4 regions of the Parabacteroides sp. HGS0025 genome follow, and region 3 is predicted to be linked to each of the others. Evidence: riboswitches for the same ligand, from Rfam matches in the RefSeq annotation. Region 3 holds a riboswitch; each other region holds the start of a gene.
What was found. A riboswitch is a leader RNA that binds a small molecule or an ion and turns the genes downstream of it on or off. The one in region 3 is predicted to bind cobalamin.

Region 1 (4,358 bases), on a different contig from region 3:
GATGGATATTATTTTTCAGGTAAGCAACAATGATATCGCCTTCCGGTACGAGTTTCCTCAATATGGGCATACAGCATGTATGGTAATTGAAAAAGAAGCCACAGGCTTCGACTTTCCTTCCCATACAACTACTTTTCTGTCTTCACAGTCAGCTCCGATGATCGGTTGGGAACGTACCAAACCCAGTTACGAAGAAGAATATACATTCGACGAACCGGTAGGAATGCATTCCCAGTACGGTGCCGGATATACCTTTCCTTGCCTGTTTCATGTAGGAGACAACTGGGCTCTTGTTTCCGAATCAGGTGTAAGCAGCTTGTACTGCGGTTCGCATTTAAGCGAAGGGAGTAAAGACGGGCTTTACAGAGTTGCCTATCCTTCGCAGGAAGAGAACAACGGCAACGGAACAGCTACCCCCGGACTGGCTTTACCCGGAGCTACCCCGTGGCGGACTATCACAATAGGCGATAACCTGAAGCCGATTGTGGAAACAACCATTCCGTTCGATGTCGTAAAACCATTGTACGAACCTTCGCAGGATTATAAATTCGGTCGTTCCACCTGGAGTTGGGTAATGTGGCAGGACGAAAGCATAAACTATGACGATCAGATTAAATACATCGACCTGGCTTCTACTCTGGGATACGAATATGTACTGATCGACAACTGGTGGGATACAAAGATAGGTTACGAACGTATGGCGGAACTGATTAAATATGCCAAATCTAAAAATGTAGATGTATTCCTATGGTATAACTCCAACGGTTACTGGAGCGATGCTCCGCAAGGCCCAAAACAACGGATGTCCACTTCCGTTGCCCGCAATAAAGAGATGAAATGGCTGAAAGAACAAGGCGTGAAAGGACTAAAAGTCGATTTCTTCGGTGGCGACAAACAGGAAACCATGAAATTATATGAAGATATTCTGGTAGATGCCAACGAATACGGCCTGATGATTATATTCCACGGTTGTACACTACCCAGAGGTTGGGAACGCATGTATCCGAACTATGTCGGCAGTGAAGCAGTGCTGGCTTCCGAAAACCTTATCTTCAACCAACATTTCAATGACAACGAAGCATTCAACGCCTGTTTGCATCCGTTTATCCGTAATACGGTCGGCTGCATGGAATTCGGAGGAACTTTACTGAACAAGCGATACAACCGAAACAACGATGGCGGAACAATTCGTATCACAACAGACATATTCCAACTGGCCACCGCCGTACTTTATCAGAACCCGGTACAAAACTTTGCCATCGCACCTAACAACCTGACAGATGTTCCTGCATTCGTTATCGATTTCATGAAGCAAGTTCCGACCACCTGGGACGAGATCTGCTTCATCGACGGTTATCCCGGTAAATACTGCGTACTGGCACGACGTCATGCCGAGACATGGTACGTAGTCGGCATCAACGCAGGCAAAGAAACATTGAAACTGAAAGTAACACTCCCCATGCTGGCCGGACAAAAAGTGACAAAGTACGACGACAATAAAAACCGTTCGCCGCGTATATCAGAGTCTAATGTTAAAACAAACGGTGAGTGCCTACTTGAAATTATACCTGACGGAGGTATTATACTGGTAGGTAGTTCTCAAAAATAAATCATTTCACCTCATACGACTCTAATTAACACAACCTTAACGAATGAGCTCAATGCCAGGCCTGCATCCATCGGATAGATATAGTTTTGGTGTTGGGCTCATCTGTTTTCGGAAATTTCAAATCTTTCTTTATAAATCAATCAAAGAAACAAAATAAAGGATTACTTTTGCGCCCGATTTGGTGATACAGCTACATTCCGTACCTGTATAAAAGGGAATCCGGTTAAATGCCGGAGCAGTGCCCGCTACTGTAACACCCATTCCGAAGAAAAGCATCTCTTCATGCCACTGTTTTCGTTTGCAGGAAACGGGAAGGCGCTTTTCAGGGTGAAGCCAGGAAACCTGCCGGTCAGACATAAATAATCAAGTTTTCCCGGGGTCAGGAAAGCCTTTATTAATTCTTAGAAGAACTTCGATGAAAAAGAAAGTTTCACTTACGGCATTATTATGCTGTATGGTAGTATCTATGTTCGCTCAGATATCATTGAGCGGTAAAGTTGTCAATGCCGAAACAAACGATCCGGTGGTAGGAGCCAATATCCGTATAGACCACAGCCTGGCCGGGTGCACGACCAACGGGAAAGGAGAATTCACCATCAACAACCTGCCGGAAGGCGAACATCTGCTAAGCGTCACACATGTCAGCTTCCTTCCCCAGAAATATACTGCCAATACCGGTGAAAAAGATATCCTGATTAAAATGACCGAAAGCTATATCAACCTCGGACAGGTAGTAATAACCGGAACAGGAACACACCGCCGCATGAGCAACTCGCCCGTTCCTATCCAGGTCATTACCGCCAAAGACCTCGGTAATGCCAACGTGACCAGCCTCGAAGACGCCTTGGTCAAGCTCACTCCCAACGTCACGACCATGACGAACGGCATGGGAACGACCCTGAGCCTGAACGGGATGAACGAAGATTATATGCTACTGCTCGAAAACGGTAAACGACTGACTGGCGACGATCGCTATACCCGTATCAACATCGGGAATGTGAAACGCATCGAAATCCTAAGCGGAGCCGCTTCCGCTCTTTATGGTAGCGACGCGATCGGCGGTGTTATCAACATCATTACCGACGATGCCAAGAATACGGTCAACGTATCCAACTACACTCATTATACCAGCAAGGGACGGTTCAGCGAAAACATCAACGCAGATATCAACTCCGGCAAATTCTCTTCCTACACCTCTTACCAGCGCCGGGAAGCCGACAACTGGCAGGTGAACGACACCGACGAGAACGGATACAAGACCGGCCGCCCGATGTCGACAGGCTTCATATCCGACAATATCAGCCAGCGTTTTGCCTATAACGCAACCGACCGCCTCTCCTTCTATGTACGTGGTAATTACTACAATTACAACACACGCCGTCCGGAAACGGCTACTTATTTTAAAAAAGGTAAAAAGAAGGATGAAGACGGCAAACCGATCTACGAAGAGACGCAAGCTTATACTTACAACATGCTCCACGACACCTATACATACGGTGCCGGAGCCAAATACATGATCAATAAATCAGCCTATATAGATGCCGACTTCTTCGCCGACAACTATACATCCAAATACGACTATTTCCTGAAAAGCGGTGATTTCGAACGTGGAGACAAAGAAACCCGTAAGAAGACAAGATATTATAATGCCACCGTTAAAGGGATCTTCAAACCGAACAGCTGGAACAAGGTTTCTACCGGTATCGAATATATCAACGAGAACTTCAGCAGCGAGTCGGACAATATCAGTTTCAAGAACATGTACACATTCGCCCTATTCGCACAGGATGAAATCACCATCTTAAGGGACTTGCAGGCCGTAGTCGGTGTACGCTACCTTTATAATGAGAATTTCAAGAACTACGCGACACCGAATGTCGCCCTGATGTATAAGATCGACCACTTCAATTTCCGTGCCTCTTACGCAACAGGCTACCGCGCACCGACACTCTCCCAGCTGTATGCCACAGACGAGGCAAAAACAGCGAGCCGTTATACCATCGGCAACCCCAACCTGAAGCCGGAGAAAAGCAATTTCTTCTCTCTGAACGGAGAATACACATGCTCACGCTTCTCGATCGCAGCGACCGGATTCTATAACGATATCAAAGACATGATCAATTATCGTGTGTTGAGTGATGAAGAAATACAACAGATGGGATTGGGTGAGCTGCATGAACAGTTCTCGACCATCCGCCAGCGCGACAACGTAGACCGTTCGAAGATCAAAGGGATCAGCGTCAATGCCAACTTCTATCTGGGTGCCGGACTCACCCTGGGCGGCGGTTATATCTATACCGACACCGAAGCCAAAACACTGGAACACGACAGCAAGACCAATAAGGACGTAGTTGTAATCACCCCCGTAGACAAAAGTGTGAAGAACGCCGCCAATGTACATGCCCGCTGGGATCACGACTGGAACAACTACCACCTCAACGTCAACCTGAGCGGCCATATCCAGGGCGAACGTTATTCAAGCACATACGGTTACGCCCCCAAATACCAGCAATGGGATCTGAACACGCGCCACACGTTCAACCTGGATGCCTTTATCCTCGAACCGGGTATCGGTATCGAGAATATCTTCAACAAACGGGACGACCGCCCCTGGAACAGTAACTTCTCGACCATTAATCCGGGACGCGCTGTTTATGTCAGCTTGGCTGTTAAATTTAAAAAGTAAGACATCAGCTTGTATAGCTACTAGGCTTAACGTCCTTTCCAACTAAACACAAAGTAGGGACTA
Region 2 (4,358 bases), 1.7 Mb from region 3:
CATTGATAAAGGCTGCGTAGAAGTTTTTGGTTTCTTTCTTATGCTGGAAGAAATAGATGATCTTATCGTCTGACTTTCTATACTTTGCCAGACCGGATGTACTGAATTTATCTCCTTCCGGAACTTCCAGACTCAATTCGCCTTCATCCAGTATCCTCATGTCTTCAGCATTCAATTTTGTCCAGATCACCTTATCAGCCGAACCGTTGGCAGCCATGATCACCAAAGTCTTATCATCTATCCAGGCATGTGTGTAACGACGATCTTTGAATGTGTTCTTAACAAACCTCTGTTCAAAAACAGTTATCAGCTTATTGCCTACAATCTGGTATTTTGAAAAACGGTCTGCAGAAACCGGAACCTGATAATAGTATTTCCCTTTGTAGATCGTTTCTTCCTTTATAGTTGCTGTAACATCCACTCCGTCATTCTTAAAGTCGATAGTAGGCTGTTCCTTCAATGAGTCCACGCTCTTTACCAAAATAGCATCGGTAGATCCCATACCACCTGTGGCACCTACCGTTACCCAAAGGTCAAAGTGGGTGGTAGAAGCTTCCGGTTCTTCGGGATCTTCCGGAGTTTCAGGTGTTTCAGGTGTTTCAGGTACTTCAGGAACTCCAGGCTTTTCGGGTTCGATCTCCGGATCATCACTCGAACAAGCATTAAAAGATAAACTAAATAATGTTGCAGTAAATGCGCAGGCAAATAATTGAAACTTTTTCATCTCATATATAATTTAATTAATGAATAATCTGAATTTACAGAAGAACGAACGTCCCGGCTTCTGAAGCATATAATTATCGTAGAGGGTATTATCAAAGAGGTTATTACATTCCAATGATATATTATACCGCTCTTTATTCCATGAATACGAAAGAACTGCGCTATGCAGATGTTGTGTCGGAATTTTCGATTTACTTTCTAATACGCCGTAACCTTCCCAGGTCAGGAAGAACCAATGGACATACTGATAGTTATATCCTACACGGATCTTACTATTCTTTTGGAACAGGTCGCGAAGGATAAAATTCAGCTCGGCGTTACTGAACAGCCAAGGGCGGTTCGGCACTTTATTATCATAAGAGATAGACGGTTTTCCGTCTGCCCTGTACTTTTGTTTATCGCGGGCATCCTGATAGCTGCAATTGACAATTGCCTGCAGGTAATCTTTCCAGTTATAACGCACTTCACCTTCAACACCCTTTATGTCTACACTGGAAACATTTTCATACTGCATCATACCTTCCGACTCTGAGACTACCGCATGGATATAATCGTTCACATCCCGGTAAAATGCATTGGCTTCATAATACAAGAGATGTCCGGGAGCCAAGCGTACGCTTCCATAAGTTCCCAGATTGACATTATTACTACTTTCCGGATTCAACTTCACATTCGGATAAATAGTTGTCCCGTTACCGAGTAACTCCCTGGCTAACGGCAGACGGACACTATGTTCAAATGAAGCTTTCAACGCCAACTCTTCCCAAAAAGAATAACGGGTACCGACACCGTAACCAACATTGTTCTTAGTCGAGGAAGAAGCTTCGCGGGAACCGGTGATCCAGTACAGGTCTTGCTGTTGAATATTCAGATGGTTGATATAGTCTTTTACGAAAAAGGTATTATCCATCTTTCCGTTGAAGAATGACTGGTTGTAAGACAAGCCCAGGATATGTTTGGCCAACACATCATTCGATGGTTCGAACTCGGTATCGATCTCATCATACCGGTCATTTCCTGTACGGCTCAACAGATAATTCAGGTTAAAAGAATGGTTCCTGTTCAGCTGGTAATCCAGGTTTGTACGGACAATGGTCAACGGACGCTTATAATGACGGAGCGAACGGTCGCGGCCGGTTATTTCATTTCGTGAACTTTCTATATAATCGCCATCCCAGTCATATTTACGGAAGGCGGTATCGACCGTCAGCGAATGATCCCAGGTATGGGAAAGGGATGCATTCAGCTTGAGGTTATTTACCAGAAAGTTATGTTTGAGGTAACGGGCAGAGAGGTTCCAGGCATCGACCTGCCGTTCCGCCATACCGTACACCTTACTCTGGATCGAGCCGGTCTGCAATTCTTTATCCACTTTGGTATAAGAGCCGGAGATAAAGAAAGCATCGGCCCATGACTTATTGACGAAGCCGACTTCCAGTTGTCCCAGTAAGGAGAAATAGTCGTCATGGAAGCGTCGGCGATTGGCTGAAATATACTTACGGTTGGCTTCATCCCATACTTCAACCCCTTTCATCATATAATCATTCTTCGAGTAATTGACCCCGATTGTCGGCTTGATGATCAAAGAGGTCTTTGGTTCGACGAATTGTGCATTCAGGTCTACTTTATGCGTATGGAAAGAACCGATACCATACGAAACATCCAGATAGTTTTTCTTATCCTGGTTGGTGATAATATTGATAGCGCCCCCCAGCGCATCAGCTCCCAAGTTGGCAGGGACAACGCCTTTATAAATTTCAATCCGGTCAATGATATTGACCGGCAAGTTCGCTAGCGAAACACCACTCCCCTTTGCATCCAACGGCATCCCGTCGATGAAGTAACGGACAGAGTTACCGGACATTCCGTTGATAGACAGGTCGAAATCGGAACCTACCCCGCCTTCTTCCCGGATCTTGATACCGGTCGTCCGGTTGACCATTTCGTTGATATTTTTCAAAGAATTGACCTGCGGTTTAATATCCAACGCATTTACGGCAAAAGCTCCTTCTTTGACTTGTTGGGTTTTGGTTTTACCATATACTTCTACGGAGTTAAGGGTTACGGAATTTTCTTCCATAACAAAATCCATCGTCCTGTTTTTACGGATATCGATTGTGGTCTTTATTGTATTATATCCCAGCAGAGTTACGATAAGCGTCTGTTTACCGGGAGTTACCGCCAGTGAATAACGTCCCTGGTCGTTGGTATAAGTACCGGCTGTCGTATTTTCGATAGCCACAGTGACCAACGGAAGCGGTGTACCGTCTTTTTCCTTCACTTCACCTGACAAAATAACCTTATTCTGTGCAGCCAGGGACACAGGAAACAAACAAATCAATAATAAAAGCACGTGCATGAAACCTCTCATTCCATCAAATTCATTAATTGTTTTACTGATGCTTCCGATGAAAGATAATAACGCACATGGATAGACAGAACTACCTGGATAAAAAGGTAAAGTCCTTACTTACATGTTTATCAGCCTTATTCCTCGAAAGCTTTAAACTAATCATTCTGGCAGGTCTTCTGACTTACTCCATCTTTGGGCGTCCTTCCCATTCATTGCGAACAGTGGATTGAGTTGTACCCAAAGACTTTGGCGGAGCTTACAGCAGCGGGTCTGTTCAGGATTCGCACCTGATTCCCTTTTCATCACTTTTCCGTAGATATGGAATTGCGACACCAAAATCGGTCACAAAGGTACAGATTATTTTGAAACAATAGTGGATTTTTTATAATTGATCGAATATTTGTATAAATGGAACAAACTATTCTTTACTTTTGTCAGCAGAATATAATTACATAACAAACCTAAAAAATATGAGCAATTCATTCAAGCCGGCAACCCTCTGTGTGCAAGGTGGCTGGCAGCCGAAAAAGGGAGAACCGCGCGTACTCCCTATCTATCAGAGTACTACATTCAAGTATGAAACCAGCGAACAGATGGCTAAATTGTTCGACCTGGAAGAAAGCGGTTACTTCTATACCCGCCTGCAAAACCCGACAAATGATGCCGTAGCATCCAAGATCGCCGCGTTGGAAGGTGGTGTTGCAGCGATGTTGACTTCTTCGGGACAGGCTGCAAACTTCTTCGCTTGTTTCAATATCTGTGAAGCTGGCGACCATATTGTAAGTGCAACCGGTATCTACGGAGGTACTTATAACTTACTGTCCGTTACATTGAAGAAACTGGGTATCGAATGTACTTTCATCGATCAGGATGCCAGCGAAGAAGAGATCGGCAAGGCTTTCCGTCCGAATACAAAGTTATTGTTTGGCGAAACGATTTCCAATCCGGGCGTAATGGTGCTGGATATTGAAAAATTTGCCCGTATCGCCCATACGCACGGCGTTCCTCTGGTTGTCGACAACACGTTTGCCACTCCGATCAACTGCCGCCCGTTTGAATGGGGTGCCGATATCGTAACGCATTCTACTACAAAATATATGGACGGACATGCTACTGCTGTCGGTGGTTGTATCGTCGACAGCGGCAACTTCGATTGGGAAGCACATGCCGACAAATACCCGGGTCTTTGCCAACCGGACGAATCTTATCATGGCCTGACTTACACAAAGACTTTCGGTAAAATGGCGTATATCACCAAGGCTACCAGCCAGTTGATGCGTGA
Region 3 (4,358 bases):
CAGGGTATTACCTACTGCGTATGTAACGGTATATCCCAGGGCAGGCGTCTGGCTTTCAACGGCATCTTCCACAGCTCCGAGGGCGGCGGTCGTTGTCCGTGCACCGGAAGTACAGCCGAGTGTTATTGCCGGATGGAACTTAAAGAGATAGCGCCCCATCAGGACACCTACGATCAGTGGCAGGGTCGTTGCCAGCGCACCGATCACGAACAGGCTCACGCCCACTTCCTTAAAACCGGTTACGAAACTCGGCCCGGCAGTAATGCCGACAACGGCAATGAACATATTCAACCCAACGTTATTCAGAACCCAAAGCGATGGTTCCGGAATACGCCCGAAGGTAGGATGTTTGGAACGAAGCCACCCGAACACCAGTCCGGCTATCAGGGCACCGCCGCTGGTACTGAGGCTGACAGGTATATCTCCGAAATGAAGTGCCAGCGAACCGATCACACCCCCCAGGAAGATACCCAACCCTACGAAGACCATATCCGTCTGATTGGTCGGACGATCGGCATATCCTAAAGTGGTTGCCGCTTCATTCACTTCCATCTTGGTACCGACCAGTTCGAGCATATCCCCCGGATCGATGGTTGTCGCAGCGAGGACGGGAATACTGATGCCCGCCCGTTTAATACTTTTAATGCTGACGCCATGCATCACTTTCTCCTTACGCAGACGGGCAACCGTCATACCGGCAAATTTCTTGCGCGAGATCAGGACGGGCAATGTCTCGGCCGGGAAGTCCAGCAATTCGATATCGTTCACCTCTTCCCCGATCCAGTTTTCCTCACCGATCACAAACTCACGACGGCCGCTCAATACGACTTCATTCCCTTTCATAAGCATCAGATCGGGTTTTACCTCATAAACGATATTATTGATACGGACACGTTCGACAAACAAACGCCGTCCCTCTGCTTCCAGGTAATCTTCCAGTTCCTGTACCGTTTTACCGGCACCGAACCAGTCGTTACTGATCTTATAGGCACGGAAGGTGATCGGACGGGCGGCCGGCATAAAGCCCGGTTGATCGCTCTCGTCGTCAGTTCCCATCTTAGCTTCCAGCTCTTTGCAGGCTTTCTTCACGGAGGCTAATCCCCCCAGAAAACGCGGGGCGATATCACTCATGATCCAGGCGGAACCGGCCGTACCGAAAATATAGGAAACGGCATAAGCCACAGGCATCACGTTTATCATCGACGTTTTATCCGCTGCACTCAATCCGCCCTGATTGATCGTATCTTCCGCCACGCCCAATACGGCGGAGATGGTCTGCGAACCGGCCAGTAACCCGGCTGCTTCCCCTGCATTGTATCCCATCAGCTTAGCCAACAGAAAAGGGACGAACAGGCAGAACAGGCACATCAGTGCGGCAAAAAGCACCTGCGGAAGTCCTTCTTTCTTCAATCCACGGAAGAACTGGGGCCCTACACTGTAGCCTACGGCAAAGAGGAACAGCAGAAAGAATACTGATTTGATAGGTGCCCCGATATCGATATGCAGCTGTCCGATCAAAACTCCGACCAGCAGGACACTGGTGACGGTACCCAACGAAAATTTCCCGATTTTAAACTTCCCGATCCAGAAGCCGAAAGCCAGTGTGAGAAAAATGGCCAGCTCCGGATAGTGTTTGAGTAAATCTACAAACCATTCCATATATAAATTGTTTGGCGTTAATACTAAACAGACATTTTATGTCCGGTTTTTTATTTGTGGTAATGAAACAGGAGCTATTACATAGTTGTTCCGAGAGAACCAATTAAGATAGTATAAAATCCCGTTCTTTTTAAATAATTTTCTATCTTTGCCCCCGCTTAGGTGATACGACGACTTCCGGTTGTCGTATAAAAGGGAATCCGGTGCGAATCCGGAACAGTGCCCGCTACTGTGAAGCCCATTATAAAAGGAAAGCATACTCACACCACTGTCCGCATCAGGACGGGAAGGTCGCTTTCCGGGCAAGTCAGGAAACCTGCCAGGCATATAGTTAATTCGTTCTCCCGGGGTCAGGAGGGCTATTATGAACATACAAACAAATCTCTTTTAATGAAAAAGAAAAATCTGCTGGCAGCCCTTCTTGTAGGCTGTTTGATGAGTATCTCTATGGTACATGCAGGCGTTCCCCACGATGAAGAAGGCAACTTCAAGTCATCCGACTTCTTTGCCTCCATGCAAACCGGCGACAAAGCCGCTGTCCTGATGGTTCATTTCGGAACCACTTACGACGAAACCCGTGCGCTTACTATCGACGCCATCAACGAGAAGGCACGTGAGGCCTTCGAAGGCACGGAAGTGCGGGAAGCCTACACTTCACGGATCATTATGCGCCGCCTTAAAGCACGCGGCATTGAAAAGCTAAACCCGGCCGAAGCACTGAAACAACTGAAAGCGGAAGGCTTCACCCACATCCTTATCCAGTCGACCAACATCATCGAAGGGGTGGAAATGGAATCGCTGCGTAAAGATGTAACCTCCCTGGAAAAGGAATTCAAAGACGTACGCATCGGCAATCCGCTGCTTTACATGCCTGAAGATTACGAAGCCGTCATTGCCGCCATTGCAAAGAAAGGAGCCAAAGAAGGCGCTACCGTCCTGGTCGGTCACGGAACATACACTCCTTCCACCGCCCAATATGCCATGACCGATTATATGCTGAAAGACAAAGGATATACCAACTTCCACGTCGGAACGATCGAAGGTTATCCGTCATTCGACAACACGCTTGCCAAACTGAAAGCCAGCGGTGTGAAGAAGGTTATGCTCATACCTTTTATGTTCGTTGCGGGCGACCATGCCAACAACGACATTGCCGGCGACTGGAAGAAAGAGCTGGAAGACAATGGCTACGAAGTTTCCGTCCTGATGGAAGGCCTCGGACAGAACCCCGAGATACAAAATATCTTCATCGAACACGCCCGCTTTGTTGCAAAGCATAAGATGATCGACATCATGGAAAAAAAGAAAACTTACGCAACTGAAAAGGATTGAAAAGATGAAAAAGGTTTTGACATTATTACCGTTGACTGCCCTCTGCGTCAATTCGATGCAGGCCCAACAGAAAAAGGAATATACCAATTTCTCGGACACCACATTCAGCATCCAGGAAGTTGTCGTACAAACGGCCAAAAGAAACATTCCGCAGGTAACAAAGCTGAATGTTCCGATGAAATATTTGCCTGTTTCAGTTAATAAAGTATCCGGAAGCAGCCTGGAATTACGGGGTATCCGCGATATTCAGGAAGCTGTGCGCTTTATGCCCGGTGTGCGTATGCAAACCAGTTACGGGGCATTCCAGCAACTGTCGGTACGTGGTTTCGACCATTCCGTATTGATGATAGACGGAGTGCGCGACGAGCGTTCGGCCATCAATAACTCCTACCCTTTCCCCGACCTGTCGGCCATCGAATCGATTGAGTTACTGAAAGGGCCGGCTTCGGTTCTCTACGGACACTCTGCCGTCGGCGGTATATTAAACGTTGTCCGTATTTCCCCGAAAGCGGAACAGACAGTCAATGCACGTGTCAGCTACGGTAGCTACGATAACAAGCAGGCCACAGTAGGTATGGGCGGCCGCCTGATCGGGCCGGTCAACTATTATGCGAACGTGAACTTCTCAGATCAGGACGGCTGGCGCGATAACCAGAACAAACGTTTCTCCGGCTACCTGGCTTTGAGCGCCGATCTGACAGCTAAGGATGTGCTGGACGTACGCGGTGCTTTCAACCGTGACTTTTACGGCACGGAGATCGGTTTGCCCGACCTGATGCCGGGGGATATTTTCGATACGAAAACAAATCAGAAATATCTGAGCGCCCAACAGCAACTACCGGGATTGAACCGTGAAGCCCGCTACAACAACGAATCGGACTTCATGAAGAACCATGCCTGGAATGTGACTGCCCAATACACGCACACCTTCGACAACGGCTTCAAGCTGATCGACAAACTGGCTTACTACAACGATGACATCAACTATTTCGGTACGGAAGCACTGGATTATCTGGAAAGCGAAGATCCGATCTACGATCATTATTATATGAAAAGCGGCAAGAAAAAATATATTTGCCTGGATACCGTATATCTGTCTTACCCGCTCCGCTTCTCGCATATCTCGAAAACAGTAAGTAACAGCCTGGAATTAAGCGGCAAGCTGAATACAGGGGAAGTCACTCACAATTTCATAGGCGGTTATTCTTTCTCGCTGATGAACCGTGTAAGCTACAGCGGCTATGATCTGGGAAACGATGTACAAGGCCCGGGGCTTTACTCGCATGTATCGGTATACGATCCGCACAGTATGGGATATATGACCAGTAAAATGTCGAAAGCAATCCCATCGCATAATTACTCCAATA
Region 4 (4,358 bases), on a different contig from region 3:
ACGATCAGGCTTTCTATGTCGGGATACGAAGTACTTTCTATCGCATCGCCACCATTGCCGGACAAGGCCTGCTTGTCATGCTGGCAGGTGCTTTGGAGAACAGTACGGGTAAAATACCGTTCGCCTGGTCGATCACGTTTCTGATCCTGGCCGGCTTGTTTATCGGACTCTGCTTGTATCATAAATACATCTTGCCCGTTCCGAAATCGGATAAAGCGGCAGCGACAGTAACGGCTTCCACTATATTTAAGGAATTCTTTGCTACATTTGTCTCGTTTTTCAGGAAGAAACAGGCATTGGTCGCTATTCTGTTTATGCTATTCTACCGTTTCCCCGAGGCGCAACTCGTTAAGCTGGTGACACCTTTCCTGATCGATCCGCGGGAAGTGGGCGGACTGGGACTTACTACTTCCGAGATCGGACTGGTGTATGGCACGATCGGTATTATCGGCCTGACGTTGGGCGGTATTATCGGCGGGATAGTGGCGGCGCATGGCGGATTGAAGAAATGGCTTTGGCCGATGGCGTTGGCAATCACGTTGCCCGATCTGGTTTTTATTTACCTGAGCAGTGCGCTTCCTGAAAGCCTGCTGATTATTAATGTATGTGTATTTATCGAACAGTTCGGTTACGGATTCGGTTTTACAGCTTATATGTTGTACCTGATCTACTTCTCGGACGGAGAACATAAAACGGCTCATTACGCTATCTGCACCGCCTTTATGGCCTTGGGTATGATGCTTCCGGGAATGATTGCCGGATGGCTGCAGGAGCAACTGGGGTACGTCAACTTCTTCTGGTGGGTGATGGGATGCTGCCTGATTACATTGGCCGTGACTGCGTTCCTGAAGATAGATCCGGCGTTCGGCAGGAAAGACAGAGCGATAGATTGAGTAATAAAAAGAGAATATGATATTAATAGCCGATAGCGGTTCCACCAAGACGGATTGGTGTCTGGTAGAGAACGGAGAAAATATCCTTCGCTTTCAGACGCGGGGGACAAACCCTTTTTTTCAGACGGAAGAAGAGATACTGGAAGAAATAGAAACCGGTTTGCTGCCGGGGCTGAAAGGAGTAGAACCTTCTTCCGTCCATTTTTATGGAGCCGGTTGTGCTTTTCCGGAAAAGAACGAAATCATCAGGCGTGCCGTCAGTCGGCATCTGCCTGTTCCGGTGGAAGTGGGGAGCGACTTACTGGCTGCCGCCCGTGCTTTGTGTGGCGACCGTCCCGGGATCGCTTGCATTCTGGGAACGGGGTCTAACTCCTGCCAGTATGACGGAAAGGAAATAGTGAAGAATGTTTCCCCTTTGGGCTTTATCCTGGGGGATGAGGGGAGTGGTGCCGTATTGGGAAAATTGCTGATTGGCGATGTCCTGAAAGACCAGTTGCCACCGGCTTTGAAAGAACTGTTCCTTTCGCAGTATGAATTGACTCCGGCATCGATTATGGACAGGGTGTACCGTCAACCTTTCCCTAACCGTTTCCTGGCCGGTTTCTCTCCTTTTATTCTGGAACATCTGGATGAGCCTGCTGTCTGGGAGTTGGTGACCCGCAGTTTCCTGGCATTCTTTACCCGGAATGTGAAGCAATACGATTATTTTGATCTGCCGGTTCATCTGGCCGGTTCTGTTGCCTGGCACTATCAGACGGTATTGAAAGAGATTGCTTTCGACCTGGGTATCCGGCTCGGAACGATCATTCAAAGCCCGATGGAAGGGTTGATCAGGTATCATAGTGGTATATCTGAAACTAACTGAATAATACGAATATACAATATGTCCTTTGACAAGATAACGGAAAAAGAGTCCTTATACGATAATCTGGAAAATAAGTCGGTACGCGAATTACTGGAAGATATAAATACAGAAGACCGGAAGGTGGCACTGGCTGTGCAAAAAACAATCCCTCAGATTGAAAAGCTGGTAAACCAGATCGTTCCCCGGATGAAACAGGGCGGGCGTATCTTTTACTTGGGAGCCGGAACCAGCGGCCGTCTGGGAGTGCTCGATGCTTCCGAAATACCGCCTACTTTCGGTATGCCTTCCACCTTAGTGATCGGCCTGATTGCCGGTGGCGATACGGCACTTCGCAATCCGGTGGAGAATGCGGAAGATGATGTTAACCGCGGTTGGGAAGAATTGCAGGAGCATCAGGTCACCACGAAAGATACAGTGATCGGTATCGCGGCCTCGGGTACGACCCCTTATGTGATCGGTGCTTTACGTAAGGCACGCGAACAGGGGATTCTGACCGCTTCGATATCCAGCAATCCCGATTCGCCTATGGCTGCCGAAGCCGACGTAGCCATCGAAATGATTGTCGGGCCTGAGTTCGTAACCGGGAGTTCGCGTATGAAATCCGGTACAGGGCAGAAGATGATCCTGAACATGATATCGACTTCCGTTATGATCAAGCTGGGACGTGTCAAAGGCAACCGGATGGTGAATATGCAACTTACCAACCAGAAGCTGGTCGACCGGGGAACCCGTATGGTGGCGGAAGAACTGGGACTCAGTTACGGCCAGTCGCAACGATTGCTCCTGATGTACGGTTCTGTAAAGGCTGCCATAGATGAATACCGTGCCCATAATAAATAAAATTTATTGGTACGGATACTGTTTGTACTAAAAATATCTCTATATTTGCATCATGCATTGTTCCGATCCTGTTTTCGCAGGAAAGGATTAAAAGGGAATTGGGTGAAAATCCCAAACAGTCCCGCTGCTGTAAGCTTCATAACGTATCAGGCAATACTTTTGCCACTGTTCTGTAAGGAGAATGGGAAGGCGCTTGATCCGGAAGTAAGTCAGAAGACCTGCAAGGCATATTATTTCGACGGCTTCGAGGAAAGGCCGGAAGAGAAGATAAGGCATTTGTAGCCTTCACTATTCTTGCTTCAACTTTCCGTATAGCTGTCCTTTTAACTATCTGTTTTTAATTATTTTGCCATAATAATTAGGAAAAGAGGCATGGATCGGCTGGCGGGATGAGCTCCGTAACCGGTGCATGCTTTCCTTTTTAACGGGTGAACAGTTTGCAGGGATTATTTGTTTATTATGGGAAAAGTCTGTTTATTTGTAGCTGAATTTAATAAAGAATAAGAATATGAAGAAGATTGTTGGGTTTGTTTTATTTGCATTGATGATGTTAATGGCTATTCCTGCACAGTCCCAAATTCGTTTTGGGCTTAAAGGCGGGGTGAATATTTCTTCTATCCATTTTACGAATCTGCCAAAGAATCTGAAGTCAGATAATGTGACCGGTTTCCAGATCGGGCCGATGATTGAAGCAATGGTGCCGATGGCTGGTTTAGGTGTGGATGCTGCCGTCCTTTATTCGCAGAAAGGGTCGGACGAGTTTAAAACCGATTATATCGATGTGCCGGTCAACCTGAAATGGAAATTCGGCTTGCCGATCATTAAGGCGTATGTGGCTGCGGGGCCGTATGTAGGTTTCCGTGTAGGCGGGGATAAGATATGGGATGTAGTAGGCGACCAGTTGGAAGCTAAGAGTTTTAGTGCCGGTCTGAATTTCGGGGCGGGCGTGGAGCTTGTCAAGCACCTGCAGGTAGGTATCAACTATGGCCTGGGACTGACGGATAACTACAGCGCAAAGAAAATCGATTTGAAAGGAAAGAACCGCGGATGGTCTATCACAGCCGCTGTCTTGTTCTGATAACAGATGGAAAGATATGCAGGGCCGGGCTTTAACAGTCCGGCCTTTTTTGTTACTTTTGACCTCGTAAATGAAATATGCAGATGTCATACTACCCCTGCCGTTGGAGAATAGCTATACCTATAGCATTCCTTCCGATCTGGAAACAGCCGTTATTCCCGGTTGCCGGGTAATAGTTCATTTCGGCAAGAAACGCTATTATACGGCTATCGTAATGGATGTGCACGAGCGTAAGCCCGATACGGATTTTGAAACGAAAGAAATTTATGCCCTGCTGGATGCAACCCCTGTGCTTCGCAGGCCGCAGCTTCGTTTCTGGAAATGGATTTCCTCTTACTACATGTGTAAGCTGGGCGATGTCTATAAAGCCGCCCTGCCTTCCGGCCTGAAACTGGAAAGTGAAACAGCCGTTACCTATAATGCCGACTACGAAGCGGATGGCCCGTTGAGGCCGAACGAACAGGCTGTCCTGGATGCCTTTAAAGGTGTCTTGAAGCTAACGGTGTCGGAACTGGAAAAAAAGACCGGCCTGCGCAATGTCGTTCCGGTGGTTGCTTCCCTGATGGCACGCGGCGCAGTGATGGTGAGTGAGGAAATGAAACGGGGATTTGTACCGAAGATGCAGACCTTCATCCGTTTATCGGAGGAGTATGCCACGGAAGAACGTTTGCAGGAGGCATTT

Region 1: another riboswitch for cobalamin. It lies ahead of HMPREF1212_RS20425 (TonB-dependent receptor); the one in region 3 lies ahead of HMPREF1212_RS09455 (sirohydrochlorin cobaltochelatase).
Region 2: another riboswitch for cobalamin. It lies ahead of HMPREF1212_RS02550 (TonB-dependent receptor); the one in region 3 lies ahead of HMPREF1212_RS09455 (sirohydrochlorin cobaltochelatase).
Region 4: another riboswitch for cobalamin. It lies ahead of HMPREF1212_RS23780 (porin family protein); the one in region 3 lies ahead of HMPREF1212_RS09455 (sirohydrochlorin cobaltochelatase).

What each region holds. Positions count from the first base shown of each region.
Region 1 covers NZ_KQ033903.1:835,288-839,645, forward strand. The annotation lists gene HMPREF1212_RS20415 (glycoside hydrolase family 97 protein) at 1-1,609, shown strand, start outside; cobalamin riboswitch at 1,772-1,974, shown strand; gene HMPREF1212_RS20425 (TonB-dependent receptor) at 2,025-4,295, shown strand.
Region 2 covers NZ_KQ033902.1:724,668-729,025, reverse strand. The annotation lists gene HMPREF1212_RS02555 (hypothetical protein) at 1-724, opposite strand, end outside; gene HMPREF1212_RS02550 (TonB-dependent receptor) at 737-3,094, opposite strand; cobalamin riboswitch at 3,225-3,428, opposite strand; gene HMPREF1212_RS02545 (O-acetylhomoserine aminocarboxypropyltransferase/cysteine synthase family protein) at 3,547-4,358, shown strand, end outside.
Region 3 covers NZ_KQ033902.1:2,434,226-2,438,583, reverse strand. The annotation lists gene aspT (aspartate-alanine antiporter) at 1-1,659, opposite strand, end outside; cobalamin riboswitch at 1,803-1,998, shown strand; gene HMPREF1212_RS09455 (sirohydrochlorin cobaltochelatase) at 2,107-2,991, shown strand; gene HMPREF1212_RS09450 (TonB-dependent receptor) at 2,996-4,358, shown strand, end outside.
Region 4 covers NZ_KQ033904.1:199,324-203,681, reverse strand. The annotation lists gene HMPREF1212_RS23800 (MFS transporter) at 1-893, shown strand, start outside; gene HMPREF1212_RS23795 (BadF/BadG/BcrA/BcrD ATPase family protein) at 910-1,758, shown strand; gene murQ (N-acetylmuramic acid 6-phosphate etherase) at 1,777-2,598, shown strand; cobalamin riboswitch at 2,639-2,839, shown strand; gene HMPREF1212_RS23780 (porin family protein) at 3,107-3,676, shown strand; gene priA (replication restart helicase PriA) at 3,747-4,358, shown strand, end outside.